DNA from 3 places in the Croceicoccus sp. YJ47 genome. Region 3 is predicted to be linked to each of the others. Evidence: riboswitches for the same ligand, from Rfam matches in the RefSeq annotation. Region 3 holds a riboswitch; each other region holds the start of a gene.

Region 1 (4,359 bases), 1.4 Mb from region 3:
CGGCGCCTTGGCCGGGGGAGCCTCCTCCATCGCGGCGGCAAAGGCCGGCGTCTCCGTCAGCTTGAGCCGCACCCACAGTCCCAGCACGACGAGCACCGCACTGAGCAGGAACGGCACGCGCCAGCCCCATTCGACGAATTGCGCATCGCTCAACACCGAACCGAGCAGAAGGAAGAAACCATTGGCAAGGATAAAGCCGATCGGCGCGCCCAGTTGCGGGAACATGCCGAACCGCGCCTTGTAACCCGGCGGCGCGTTTTCCACCGCGAGCAGGGCCGCGCCGCCCCACTCCCCGCCGAGGCCGAACCCCTGCCCGAAACGCAGGATGCAAAGCATGAGCGGCGCCAGCCATCCCGCCATCTCATAGGTCGGGAGAAACGCGATCAGCAAGGTGGACCCGCCCATGAGCATGAGCGAGGCGACAAGCGTGGATTTGCGCCCGATGCGGTCGCCGAAATGGCCGAACACCGCCGCGCCGACGGGCCGCGCGACAAAGGCGACGCCAAGGCTGGCATAGGCGGCGAGCAATTGGGCCGACGGCGATCCTGCCGGAAAGAAGAGCGGACCGAAGACCAGCGCGGCCGCGGTCGCATAGACATAGAAATCGTAGAATTCGACCGCCGTGCCGACCATGCTCGCCAGCAATACGCGCCCGTGACCCCGAAACCCTTGCAACATCCGTCTTCTCCCTCGCGCGCCGCTATAGGCGAGGGGCGGCGGCGTTGCCTAGACGGCTTGTGGCGCCGCACGGCCCGGCCCATCGGCCTGTTGCACGCCGCGCGATTGCTGCTAGCCCGGCGGGCCGATCCCTTGAGACATGGAACCCATCATGACCGACGCGACGCCTGACGAAACCTCCGCACAGCACAAGGCCCGGATGCAGGAAATGCAGAAATCGCAGGCGAAGCGCCGGCGCGAGCTGACCGATCCGGAACGCGGGCTGGTGCTGGTGCATACGGGCGATGGGAAGGGGAAGTCGAGCTCGGCCTTTGGCGTGATCGCGCGCGCGCTCGGCTGGGACAAGAAGATCGCGGTCGTGCAATTCATCAAGGGCAAGTGGAAGACGGGCGAGAAGAATTTCTTTGCCCGCTTTCCCGATTCCATCGACTGGCACGTGATGGGCGAAGGCTTCACCTGGGACACGCAGGATCGCGCGCGCGACATCGAGGCGGCGGAGAAGGCGCTCGCGACCGCGGCCGGGCTGATCGCGTCGGGTAAATACGATCTCGTCGTGCTGGACGAGATCCACATTGCATTGCGCTACGATTATCTCACACCGGAGGCGGTGATCGCCGCGCTGGAAGCGAGGGGCGATACGGCGGTGATCCTGACCGGGCGAAACGCACCGCAGGCGATCATGGACTATGCCGATACGGTGACAGAAATGACGGAGATCAAGCACGCCTATCACGGCGGCATCCGCGCGCAGCAGGGCATCGATTTCTGACCATCGCGGGATTGACAAGCTGCGCGCGCTTTCGCAATGGCTGCGCGCAGACGGTGCTGCGCATGCGAAATCATGTGGAAGCTAAGAGGGAAGCCGGTGCGATGCCGGCGCTGTGCCCGCAACTGTAGGCCGGGAGCCTCGAGCCAACATGTCACTGGCAATGCCTTTCGCAGGCACGCCGGGAAGACGGTTCGAAGGCGTCGATCGGTGAGCCAGGAAACCTGCCGTCGCGTCGTTCGTCCGGGGCCGGGTCCAGCCCACAGGGACAGGAAAGTTTCTTTCCGAAGTAGCGACAGCCTGGCCGGTTTCCGGTGCCGCGGGTCCATGATCTGTCGGCAGGCCTTTGTTGTCGAACGAACCGCGTGGGTATCGGGGCCCTCGCGCGGGCCTTGCTTTGGACGTTTACCATGATTTTCAATTTCCGTCTTCTGGCCGCCGCATCGGTGCCCGCACTTCTTGCCGCGAATGCCGCCTCGGCGCAGATGCTGACGCCATCGCCCGTCGACCTGCCGCGCGGCGACGCGATTTCGCAGGATACCATCGTGGTCACCGCCAACCGCACCGAACGTGCGATCAGCCAGGTCGGCCAGTCGGTCACCGTCATCGCCGAACCCGAAATCATCGCGCGCCAGCCCAGCGACGCGCTCGACGTGTTGCGCACCGTGCCGGGCGTGACCTTCACCCGCAATGGCGGCATCGGCACCAATGCCGGCGTGTCGATCCGCGGGGCGGACAGCGACCAGACCGTCGTGCTGATCGACGGGGTGAAGCTCAACGATCCGGCCTCGACCGGGGGCGGGTTCAATTTCGGTCCGCTGCTCATGGGCAATATCGCGCGGGTCGAAGTCGTGCGCGGATCGCAATCGGTGCTTTACGGAAGCCAGGCGATCGGCGGCGTGGTCAATCTCTTCACCCGTGCACCGGGGGACGAGCCGGCCATGTTCGCAAGCGCGCAATACGGATCGCGCGACACGGTCGAACTGGTTGGCAATGTGTCGGGCCGGGCCGGGCCCGTGGGCGCGAGCCTTGGCGCGACCTATCTGCGCACCGACGGCATCTCGGCCTTCAGCGAGGCCCGGGGGGGAAGCGAGAAGGACGGCTTTGAAAGCATCGGCGTCAATGGCAAGCTGGATATTGCGCTCGCCAGCAATCTCTCGCTCGACCTTCGGGGGTTCTACGCCGATAGCGAGGTCGGCATCGACGGGTTCCCGGCGCCGCTCTACGCCTTTGCCGACACGCCGGAAGTATCGCATCGCGAGGATTTCGTCGGCTATGCCGGGCTCAATGCCGCGTTTTTCGACGGGCGGTTCCGCAACCGGCTCGGCTTCGCCTACACCAATATCGACCGCCGCAATGTCGATCCCAGCCTTTCGGGTGAGACCGAAACCTTTGCGGCACAGGGCGAAAACCGGCGCTTCGAATATCAGGGGATCGTCGATGCCGCCGATTTTGCCGAGCTGGTCTTCGGGGCGGAGCGCGAGGAATCCGAATATGACAGCGCGCCCAACGCCGCCGACGTCGCGATCAACAGCGCCTATGGCCAGGTGAACCTGACGCCGGTGCGCGGCCTGTCGCTTACCGGCGGGGTGCGGCATGACGATCACGACACTTTCGGCGGTGCGACGACCTTCGCGGCGAGCGGGGCCTATTCTCCCAACGCCGGCGCCACCGTGCTCCGCGCCAGCTATGGCGAGGGGTTCAAGGCGCCCTCGCTGTTTCAGCTTTACAGCGAATACGGCAATGGCGCGCTGCTGCCGGAACGGGCGGAAAGCTGGGACGTGGGGTTGACGCACAGCTTCCTCGGAAATCGCGCAGAGGTTGGCGTCACCTATTTCGAGCGGTCCTCGACGAACCTCATCGCCTTCGTCTCCTGTTTCGGGAATCCGGCGGCGATCTGTGCCGATCGTCCCTCCGGCACCTATGACAATATAGCGCGGGCGAGCGCCGATGGCTGGGAATTCGGGGTGGCGCTGCGGCCGGTTGACGGTTTCGACGTCGCGCTCAATTACAGCATCGTGGACGCGTTCGACGACATGACCGGCAACCGGCTCGCCCGGCGGGCGCGGGACAAGGCCAGCCTCGTCCTCGACTACCGGACGCGCGGCGGCATCGGGCTCGGCGCGACGGTGCTGATGGTGGGGGACAGTTTCGACAATGCGGCGAACACGCGCAGCCTCGACGGCTATGTGGTGAGCGACATCCGGGCAAGCTACGCGCTGACCGACAGGCTGGAGCTGTTCGGGCGGGTCGAAAACCTGTTCGACGCCGACTATGAAACGATATTCCGCTATGGACAGCCGGGGCGCATGGCCTTTGGCGGCGTGCGTTACCGGATGTAAATGCCGTGACAGGCCGCGCGATCATGCTGCAGGGCACAGGCTCCGACGTGGGCAAATCGGTGCTCGTCGCCGGGCTGTGCCGGATCGCGCGGCGGCGCGGCCTCTCGGTCGCGCCGTTCAAGCCGCAGAACATGTCGAACAATGCCGCCGCCTGTGCGGGCGGCGGCGAGATCGGCCGGGCGCAGGCGTTGCAGGCGCGCGCCGCCGGGATCGCGCCGACGACGGACATGAACCCGGTCCTGCTCAAGCCAGAAGGCGACCGGCGTGCGCAGCTCGTCGTCAATGGCGCGGTCCTCGAAAGCGCGGAGGCGGCGCGATACATGGCCCGGCGCGGCAGCCTGCTCCCCGATGTGCTCGCGTCGTTCGAACGGCTGCGCGCCGTTTACGACCTCGTCATCGTGGAGGGGGCGGGCAGCCCGGCGGAGGTGAACCTGCGCCGGGGCGACATCGCCAACATGGGCTTTGCCCGCGTCGCCGACGTGCCGGTGATCCTCGTCGGCGACATCGACCGGGGCGGGGTGATTGCCTCGCTGGTGGGAACGAAGGCGGTGATCGATGCCGAGGATGCGGCGA
Region 2 (4,359 bases), 240 kb from region 3:
GGGTTCGGCAACCGCGCGCTCTTCGCAAAGGATTGGGACCGCGCACAGCGCAACGGCTTCGCGAAGTCCGGCATCACGGCCTGGCGGAATAACCCATCCGTCACCGTGCTCACCTTCACCGCCGAACACGCGAACATCGTCGCCAGCGCTGAAGATGCAACGGCCGCGCGATCCCACGCCGCCGCCTGACATCGCCTTTCGAAAGGAGGTTTCCCCATGCCCGCAAAATCGCCCCCGCCGTCACACCGCCCGCACAATTCCGAACCGCCCCCTCCCTGCCCGGTCTGCAAGGATGCAGGCGAAGTCCCGCGCGAACTCGAAATTCTGCGGTGTTCGGCATGCGGTCGCCGCCCGAGGCCGTTGGCGCGCGAGGATAAGTGATGCTGACCATCGAAGCCGAAGGCCATGTCTGGCCCCTCGACACGTTCATCGACAGCCATCGCTTTCGGCGCAGCGACGGTGACGTGCCGCCCATCGCGCGGAGCGATTGGCCGCTCGCCTGCATAACGGCGGATTGCCGCATTATCGAAGAGCCGGCGCGCCACGTGCCCTGGCACACCATCATCGCCTATCGGGCGCCGGAGCTGTCGAGCCACCTCGCCCAATGTCCGGACTGCGGCGATACCGCCGAGATCGCCTCCAGCCTTTTCGCAAACGAGGACGGCACATTGATCCTCGACTGTCCCACCTGCGGAAGTGCCGATCCCGATGGGTATTGCTGATGGCCTGTCAGTCGCGCCCGATGCCCGGCGGCGGGAACGCTATCGTCTGCGGCACCCGCCACCGGCAGCGCTGCGCGTGCGGCCGCCCTGCCGTGCGTCTCTGCGATTGGAAGACCTCTTCCCGAACCGGAACCTGCGACGCGCCACTGTGCGCGCGCTGCACCACCTCGCCTGCGCCCGGAAAAGACCTGTGCGCGGCCCATGCCGAAACATACCAACAATGGAGAGCCGGACATGGCCGAAACCACCGATGATCGCCTGCGCCTGCTGATCGAACGGATCGAGCGGCTCGAGGAAGAAAAGAAGGGCATCGCGGACGATCTGCGCGAGGTTTACGGCGAGGCCAAGGCGGTCGGCTATGACGTGAAGATCATGCGCCAGATCGTCCGCCTTCGAAAAATGAAGGCCGACGATCGCCGAGAAATGGACATGGTCCTCGAAACCTACAAATCCGCGCTGGGCCTCGACTGATGGCCAGGGCCAAAGCACGCCCGATCGACCCCGCAACACAGGCCCGCGCGAAGCGCGCCGCAGCCGAGGTCGTCGCCAGCTGGTCGACCGAACAGCTGACCGCCTCGCTTGCCGGCGATCGCCTGGCGAAAGCCTGGGCCATCTCCCTCCATTCCGCGCGCGACGTCATCGCGTCCGAGCAGCGCCGCCGCGACCATTCCAAGAGGTTCGGATAATGAGCGAAACACTCCTTCGCCGCCCCGAAGTCGAGAAAGAAACGAGCCTGTCCCGAAGCACCATCTATCGTCAGATGAATGCTGGGACTTTTCCGAAGGCTATCCGCGTCGGCGCGAACTCAGTCCGCTGGCGCGAATCGGAAATCGAGGCGTGGAAGCAGAGCCGCCCCAAATTTCTCGACCCAGATTGACCCCATTCGCTGCTCTTCAGGGGGGCAGCATTGGGGGCATCTCACTTTCGAATTCGACCGCAAATACACCAAATACAGGGCATCTCATGACAATTTTTGATCCCGCCCTCGGGCACCATTTTCCCGGTGTCTCCTTACCCTCTTCGATTCCCGCAAATCGCGTTGACATGGCCGCCCGCGCACCGCATGGCCGCGTCAAGACGGTGCTGCAAACGTGAAAGCGTGCGCAGCTAAGAGGGAAGCCGGTGCGATGCCGGCGCTGTGCCCGCAACTGTATGCCGGGAGCCTGGAACCACATGTCACTGGCCGCCTGCCTTTCGGGGCAGAACGCCGGGAAGGCGGTTCCCCCAGGCGACGATCGGCAAGCCAGGAAACCTGCCGTCGCGTCGTTCGTCCGGGGCCGGGTTCAGCCATCGGGACAGGAAAAGCGTTTTTTCCGCAGAAGCGACAGCCAGGCCGGTTTTTCGGTGCCGGTGATTCGCCCATGGATCGCCGGCATGGCCATATGTCGATGTCAGGCCATGCGGGTGCCGGAACCGTCGCATGGCGGGGATTTGAACGCTTCGCCATGTACCGCACCCGCCCGATCTGTACGTCGCGCCGCCATGTCGCCGCCTGCTTTATTGTAAACGCTCGTGCGGCAACCCACCGCGACCGCGTGACGGGCCGCACGGCCTGCGCCAACATGCGGTATCGCCGATGATCGCGTTTCGCGCCATTTGCGCTTCATGGCTCGCCCTGCCGCTTTTCGCCTGCGCCCCGGCGGAGCAGCACGCGCAAGCCCCGATGGTGCATGCGGACGCACCTCGTCGGATCGTCAGCCTCGATTATTGTGCCGACCAATATGTCCTGCGCTTTGCGGAGCGGGACGACATACTCGCGCTTTCGCCCGATGCCGGGGAACGGTTTTCCTATATGCGAGAAGAAGCCGCGGGCATTCCCACCGTGCGGCCGCGCACGGCGGACGTGCTGGCGCTGCGGCCCGATCTGGTCGTGCGGTCCTATGGCGGCGGACCGGCGGTCGGGGCCTTCATGGAAACGGCCGGCGTGCCGGTGGTGCAGATCGGCTTTCCCGAAACGCTCGCCGATGTGCGGGAGGAGGTCGTGCGGATCGGCGGCGCGCTTGGCAACGGACAGGACGCGCGCGCCGTGGCCGCCGCGATGGACCGGCGGCTCGCGGCTGTGGCGGAACAGGGCGGAGCGAACCGCGCCACGCTTTACATGACCCCGGCGGGCGTGACCGCGGGCGAAGGCACGCTGGTCCATGAAATGATGCTGGCCGCGGGGCTTTCGAATTTTCAGGACCGGCCCGGCTGGAACCCGATCCCGCTCGAACGGCTCGCCTATGACCGGCCCGATCTCATCGCGGCGGCGTTTTTCGAAAGCGCCACGAACCATGTCGACAGCTGGAGCGCGGCGCGCCACCCGGTTGCGCAGGCGCAATTGCGCGAATTGCCGGTGGTCCCGCTCGACGGGGCATGGACGTCGTGCGGCGGATGGTTCCTGATCGACGCGGTCGAGGCGCTGGCCCGCGCCGAAAGGGCACCGCGATGAGCCGCGTTTCCGGCGTTCTCGCGCTCATGCTGGCGGGGGCGTTGCTGCTTTCGCTGCTGCTGGGCTCGGTCGATCTGCCGCTTTCGCGCGTGCTCGCAGCGCTTGCCGGGGAAGGTCCGGCGGGCGACAGGCTGGTGGTGTGGCAGATCCGGCTGCCGCGCGCGCTCGCCGCCGCGATGGTCGGTGCGGCGCTCGGCATGAGCGGCGCCGCGCTGCAGGGGTTGTTGCGCAATCCGCTGGCCGAGCCGGGCATTCTCGGCGTGTCGGCGACGGCGGCGCTTTTTGCGACCTTCGTGCTGTATTTCGGGCTGGCGACGGCGGGGCCGCTCGTGCTGCCGCTCGCGGCGGTGGGGGGCGCGCTGCTCGCGACGATGGTCGTGGCGGCGGCGGCAATCGTCACGCGTTCGGTCGTGACGCTCATCCTCATCGGAGTCGGATTGTCGAGCTTTTCGGCGGCGGTCATGGCATTGTTGATGAATCTCGCGCCCAATCCGTTCAGCCTTGCCGACATGGTGAACTGGATGCTGGGCACGGTCGACAACCGCAGCCTTGCCGACCTTGCCTTTGCCGCGCCGTTCATGGCTCTCGGTGCGGCCATATTGATGGTGTCGCGCCGGGGTCTGGCCGCGCTCGCATTGGGCGACGAGGCGGCAGAGGGGCTCGGTCTCGACCTCGGACGGCAACGGCTATGCGTGATTCTGGGCGCGGGGCTGGCCACCGGGGCGGCGGTGGCGCTGGCGGGGGCGATCGGGTTCGTGGGGATCGTCGCGCCGCATCTCGTGCGGCCATTCCTGCGCTATGATCCGGCGCGATTGCTCGTGCCGTCGGCGCTGCTCGGCGCGGTGATGCTGGTGATTGCGGATATTGGCGTGCGCGTGCTTCCCACCGATGCGGAGCTGAAGCTGGGCGTGGTCGCCTCGCTCTTTGGCGCGCCGGTGTTCGTGTGGATCGCGGCGCACAGGCGGCTGGCATGACGCTCCTTCGGGCAGATGGGCTGCGCTATCTTGCGGGCGACAGGCCGCTGGTGAAGGATGCGAGCTTCGCACTGGAGCCCGGAACGCTCAACGTGCTGATCGGGCCGAACGGTTCGGGAAAATCGACGCTGCTGCGCCTCGCGCTCGGCCTGCTCAAGCCAGATGGCGGGGAGGCGACGATCGACGGCACGCCGGTCGCAAAGCTGTCGCCGATGGCACGCGCGCGCCGCAT
Region 3 (4,359 bases):
TTCGGCATCGGCGGCGGCGATGGCGGCATCCACCTGAAAGCCCCAGTCCATGGATGCGCTCGCGGGCAGATCCTCGGCGGCGTCTTCGGCGCCTTCTTCGTCTTCGTCCTTTTCATCGTCGACGAAGGCGAGGACGGTCTGCACCGGGGGGGCGGGCGTTTCGGCCGCCTCCGGCTCGGGCTGCGCGACGAGGCCGGCGGCGGCGAGCGCCGCGGTTTCGGCCTGACGATCCGCGGTGGGCGGGGCGAAGCTGTAATACGGGTTCGCGACGGGCGCCGTTGCCGGTTCGGCGGCACGCATCTCGGGATTGGCGGACGGCGCGGCGCCCTGCTGCGGCGCGGGGCCGGTATCGGGCGCGGCGTTGCCCGCCATGGCGGCGTTCGTGGGCGTATCGGTGGACATCCTTGATTCTCCCTTTCGTATGCGCGCGCTTGGAACATCGGCGTGCGCGAACGGCTGTCGCGCATGCAAGCGCTTGCAAAATGGCTATGTTGCGGGGCGATCGCGATGGAGCGAACATGCCGTATGTGCCGGTTTTCAAATCGGTTTTACCGCGGCACGTATCGATCCCGATTGTCCCGAGAAGCCGTAGGACCAACCGGGCGTCGCGGGAAAAGGTCCGAACTTATTCCGTTTTCGGACCGGTATACGACGGGGCGAGCCAAACGCGGGGCAGACCGATGGAATTAAAAGGATCGTTCGTCATTCGGGGGCGTATGGCAATGCCGTGTCGCGCATATCGCGCGTCGGGACATTGCATGTCGGAACGGTGGGCGCGCTCCCTCAGGCTCAGTTTTGACGCAAAATGCCCCTCTCCAAAACTTCAGTCGCCCGGCGCGCATGCGAATGCGACCCTTCCTCCTTGCGCGAAGGCCGATGTCCGTTGCCTTTGCGCCAGCCGGGAGAGATCAGTGACCGAACTTGCGACCTTGCTTGCAAAGGATGCCATCCGCGACCTGGCGGCGCGATACATGCGGGGTCAGGACCGGCTCGACCGATCGCTTCAACTTTCGACATTCTGGCCGGATTCCACGACCGACTACGGCATCTTTACAGGCAGCGGGCCTGAATTCGTCGACTTTGCGCAGGACCTGCTCAAGGCGCATCTCGCCAATCAGCATATCATCGGTCAGCATCTCATCGACTATGATCCGGACCGGCCCGATGTCGCGTTCGGGGAAGTGTATTATTACGCCTTCCATCGCATCGTGGAAGAAGGCGCGCCGTATGACATGCTGATCTGCGGCCGCTATCTCGACCGGTACGAGCGGCGCGGCGATGAGTGGCGCTTTGCTCACCGGACTGAGCTTGTCGACTGGGCCCGCAAGGACGCGGCGAGCGATGGCTTTCTCGCGACGGATCTTTCCGCATGCGTGCTGGGCCGTCACGACATGCAGGACCGTTCCTATGACCGGGAATGGCTTGAAAACGCCTGATCCGCCATGGGTGCGCCCGCGAAGCCGCGCATGACCGGGGGGCGTGTGCATCGCTGCCGCTTTCCGGGAAACAAGGGCGGGGCCGGGGCGTAGTGCGCGAATGTCTCCGCATCCGCGCAACATGATACGGGTCGCGGCGTATTACGGCGACCGCCATGGATGGATCGTGCGAAGGCCAAGGATTGGGCGGGGCAGGCAGGCGGGTGGCTCGGCAGCTTATCGTAAAGCTTGCAGAAGCGCTCGCGGGCGGGATCACGCGGGCGGGATCACCGGGGGTGTGCCGCCACGCGCAATTTCGCGATGGGGTTCAGCATGCCGGGGGCCGGACCCGTGTGGACTTCGCCCGCATGCTGCGCCATGGGCGGGGCCGTTCCGCCCGTTTCGCGGCGGAAGAGCGAGCGAGGCCTTTCATGTCGAAGATCGTCAATGGGAAAAGCTGTCAGCCCCTGTCGGGGGCGGCGCCGCGCCGGATCGTGCTTTTGCTGCACGGCTACGGCTCGAACGGGGCGGATCTCATCTCCATTGCGCCCATGTGGCAGCAGGCTCTGCCCGATGCGCTTTTCCTGGCACCCGATGCGCCCAACCCCTGCGACATGGGCATGGGGTATCAATGGTGGCCGCTCGCCGATCTGTCGCCCGATGCGCTGGCGCGCGGGGCGCAGAATGCGGCGGGCGCCGTCGATGACTTCATCACGCGAAAGCTCGCGCAATATGATCTGACCGAGGCCGATCTCGCCATCGTCGGGTTCAGCCAGGGCACGATGCTCGCGCTGCATATCGGGCCGCGCCGGTCGCGGCAGGTCGCCTCTATCGTGGGGTATTCGGGCATGCTGACCGGCGCGGCGCAGCTTCGCGACGAGGCGGTCACGAAACCGCCGGTGCTGCTCGTGCATGGCGATGCGGACCCGGTGGTCCCCTTTGCCGCGATGGCGGATGCGGAAACCGCGCTGGCGGCGTGCGGCTTCGATGTCGCCAGCCACGCGGCGCCCGGCATCGGCCATTCGGTCGATCCCGAAGGGTTGCGGCTGGGCGCCGAATTCATCGCGCGGCATTTCGCGGAATGAAGGCCGGATGGGCGGTGACCGCCGCCCGATGCGGGCCGGGCATTTCCCGCTTGCGCAACGACGGGCCGCGCCATATCCCGGCGGATGCGACAGGTTCCCCGTGCGGGGATTGAAAGGGAAGTCGGGTGAAAGCCCCGCGCTGCCCCTGCAACTGTAAGCGGAGAGCCATCGGGCCAGGCGCCATTGGGACGTTGTTTCATGTCCCGAGAAGGCGGCACGCATGGCATCGACCCGCAAGCCAGGAGACCTGCCGGTCGCGGTCGTTCTTCGTCCGGGCAGGGTGCCCCGGCCGAACGGGGCTCGCCTCGCGCAGCGACGGATGAAACCTGCCTCGTGCGTCGATGCCGCCCGGGGGCGCCGGGCCGTGCGAGGTGTCACGGCCGTGCTCTCCCACGGTACGCTCACGCGGGGCGAACGCCGTGCGAGGACAAGACAATGACCGTTTCCGACAGCAGGATGGGCGCCGTATCATGAACGGCTTTGCGACGCGGGACGCGTTTCACGCCGCACTCGCCGCCATGCCCCGCCCGGATGCGGCGGCCATCGCGGCGGCACGGGCGCGGCAGGCGCAGCTCACCAAGCCAGCCGGATCGCTCGGCAGGCTGGAGGAGATTGCGGTCTTCATCGCCGGGTGGCAGGGGCAGGCCCGGCCCCGGCTCGACCGGGTGCAGGCGGTGGTGTTCGCCGGCAATCACGGCGTCGCCGCACGCGGGGTCAGCGCATTCCCCCCCGAAGTCACCACGCAGATGGTCGCCAATTTCAACGCCGGCGGCGCGGCGATCAACGCGCTCACGCAGGCATGCGGGGCGGAACTCTCGGTCGTGGACCTGACTGCGGAGGGGCCGACCGCAGACATCTGCGACGCCCCCGCGATGAACGAGGCGGAGTGCCTTGCCGCGCTGTCCGCCGGTGCGATGGCGGTCGATCCTGCGGCACAGCTGCTATTCGTGGGCGAGATGGGCATCGGCAACACCACGCCTGCGGCGGCGATCTGCGCTTGCGGATTTGGCGAAGGGGCGGCGGAATGGGTCGGGCGCGGGACCGGCGTGGACGATGCGGCGCTGGCGCATAAACGTGCCGCGGTGGACCGGGCGCTCGCCCTCCACCGCGCGCATTGCACCGATGGTTTCGAAACGCTGCGCCGGCTCGGCGGGCGGGAGATCGCCGCGATGGCGGGCGCGGTGCTGCGCGCGCGGCAGCTGCGTATCCCCGTGCTCGTCGACGGGTTCATCGCGGCGGCGGCGGTGCTGCCGCTTGCGCTTTCGCATCCCGACATGCTGGACCATTGCCTCGCCGCGCATCGTTCGGCGGAGGCGGCGCATGGCCGCCTGCTCGCGGCGCTGGGGCTGGATCCGCTGCTCGATCTCGGCATGCGGCTGGGCGAGGGGACGGGCGCTGCGCTCGCGGTCCCGATCGTGCGCGCGGCGGTGACGGCGCATGATTCCATGGCAACCTTCGAGGAAGCCGCGGTCACGGATCGCGCATGACCGGGCAACGGCTCTATCTCATCCGCCATGGCCGGACTGCGGGGGCGGGCACGCTGATCGGCCATGCGGATCCGGCGCCGCTGGAATCGGGCACGGCGGCCTGTCTCGAACAGAGCGTCGGCCTGTTCCTGCATGCGGTCATCTCCTCCGATCTCATGCGGGCGTGCCTCGCGGCGGAACGGATCGCGGCATGGCACGGCGTTGCGGTGCGGAGCGACCCGGACTGGCGCGAACTGCATTTCGGCGAATGGGAGGGGCAATCGCCAGCCGATCTCGACGATGCGGCGCTGTCGCGGTTCTGGGCCGATCCCGATGCCGATCCGCCGCCCGGCGGCGAACGCTGGTCCGCGCTGTGCGACCGGGTGGCACGGG

What was found. A riboswitch is a leader RNA that binds a small molecule or an ion and turns the genes downstream of it on or off. The one in region 3 is predicted to bind cobalamin.
Region 1: it holds a riboswitch for cobalamin, as region 3 does, so the genes downstream of both, JD971_RS01295 (TonB-dependent siderophore receptor) here and cobT (nicotinate-nucleotide--dimethylbenzimidazole phosphoribosyltransferase) in region 3, are expected to answer to the same signal.
Region 2: it holds a riboswitch for cobalamin, as region 3 does, so the genes downstream of both, JD971_RS09675 (ABC transporter substrate-binding protein) here and cobT (nicotinate-nucleotide--dimethylbenzimidazole phosphoribosyltransferase) in region 3, are expected to answer to the same signal.

Annotation. Positions count from the first base shown of each region.
Region 1 is NZ_CP067087.1:297,378-301,736, reverse strand. It holds gene JD971_RS01305 (MFS transporter) at 1-678, opposite strand, end outside; gene cobO (cob(I)yrinic acid a,c-diamide adenosyltransferase) at 830-1,447, shown strand; cobalamin riboswitch at 1,482-1,691, shown strand; gene JD971_RS01295 (TonB-dependent siderophore receptor) at 1,855-3,786, shown strand; partial or broken gene JD971_RS01290 (cobyric acid synthase) at 3,810-4,359, shown strand, end outside.
Region 2 is NZ_CP067087.1:1,991,378-1,995,736, reverse strand. It holds gene JD971_RS09700 (hypothetical protein) at 1-189, shown strand, start outside; gene JD971_RS09695 (hypothetical protein) at 381-722, shown strand; gene JD971_RS09690 (DUF2312 domain-containing protein) at 957-1,193, shown strand; gene JD971_RS09685 (hypothetical protein) at 1,193-1,408, shown strand; gene JD971_RS09680 (AlpA family transcriptional regulator) at 1,408-1,599, shown strand; cobalamin riboswitch at 1,784-1,997, shown strand; gene JD971_RS09675 (ABC transporter substrate-binding protein) at 2,299-3,153, shown strand; gene JD971_RS09670 (iron ABC transporter permease) at 3,150-4,127, shown strand; gene JD971_RS09665 (ABC transporter ATP-binding protein) at 4,124-4,359, shown strand, end outside.
Region 3 is NZ_CP067087.1:2,230,049-2,234,407, forward strand. It holds gene JD971_RS10895 (cadherin repeat domain-containing protein) at 1-402, opposite strand, end outside; gene JD971_RS10900 (nuclear transport factor 2 family protein) at 912-1,436, shown strand; gene JD971_RS10905 (alpha/beta hydrolase) at 1,847-2,500, shown strand; cobalamin riboswitch at 2,575-2,770, shown strand; gene cobT (nicotinate-nucleotide--dimethylbenzimidazole phosphoribosyltransferase) at 2,971-3,987, shown strand; gene JD971_RS10915 (histidine phosphatase family protein) at 3,984-4,359, shown strand, end outside.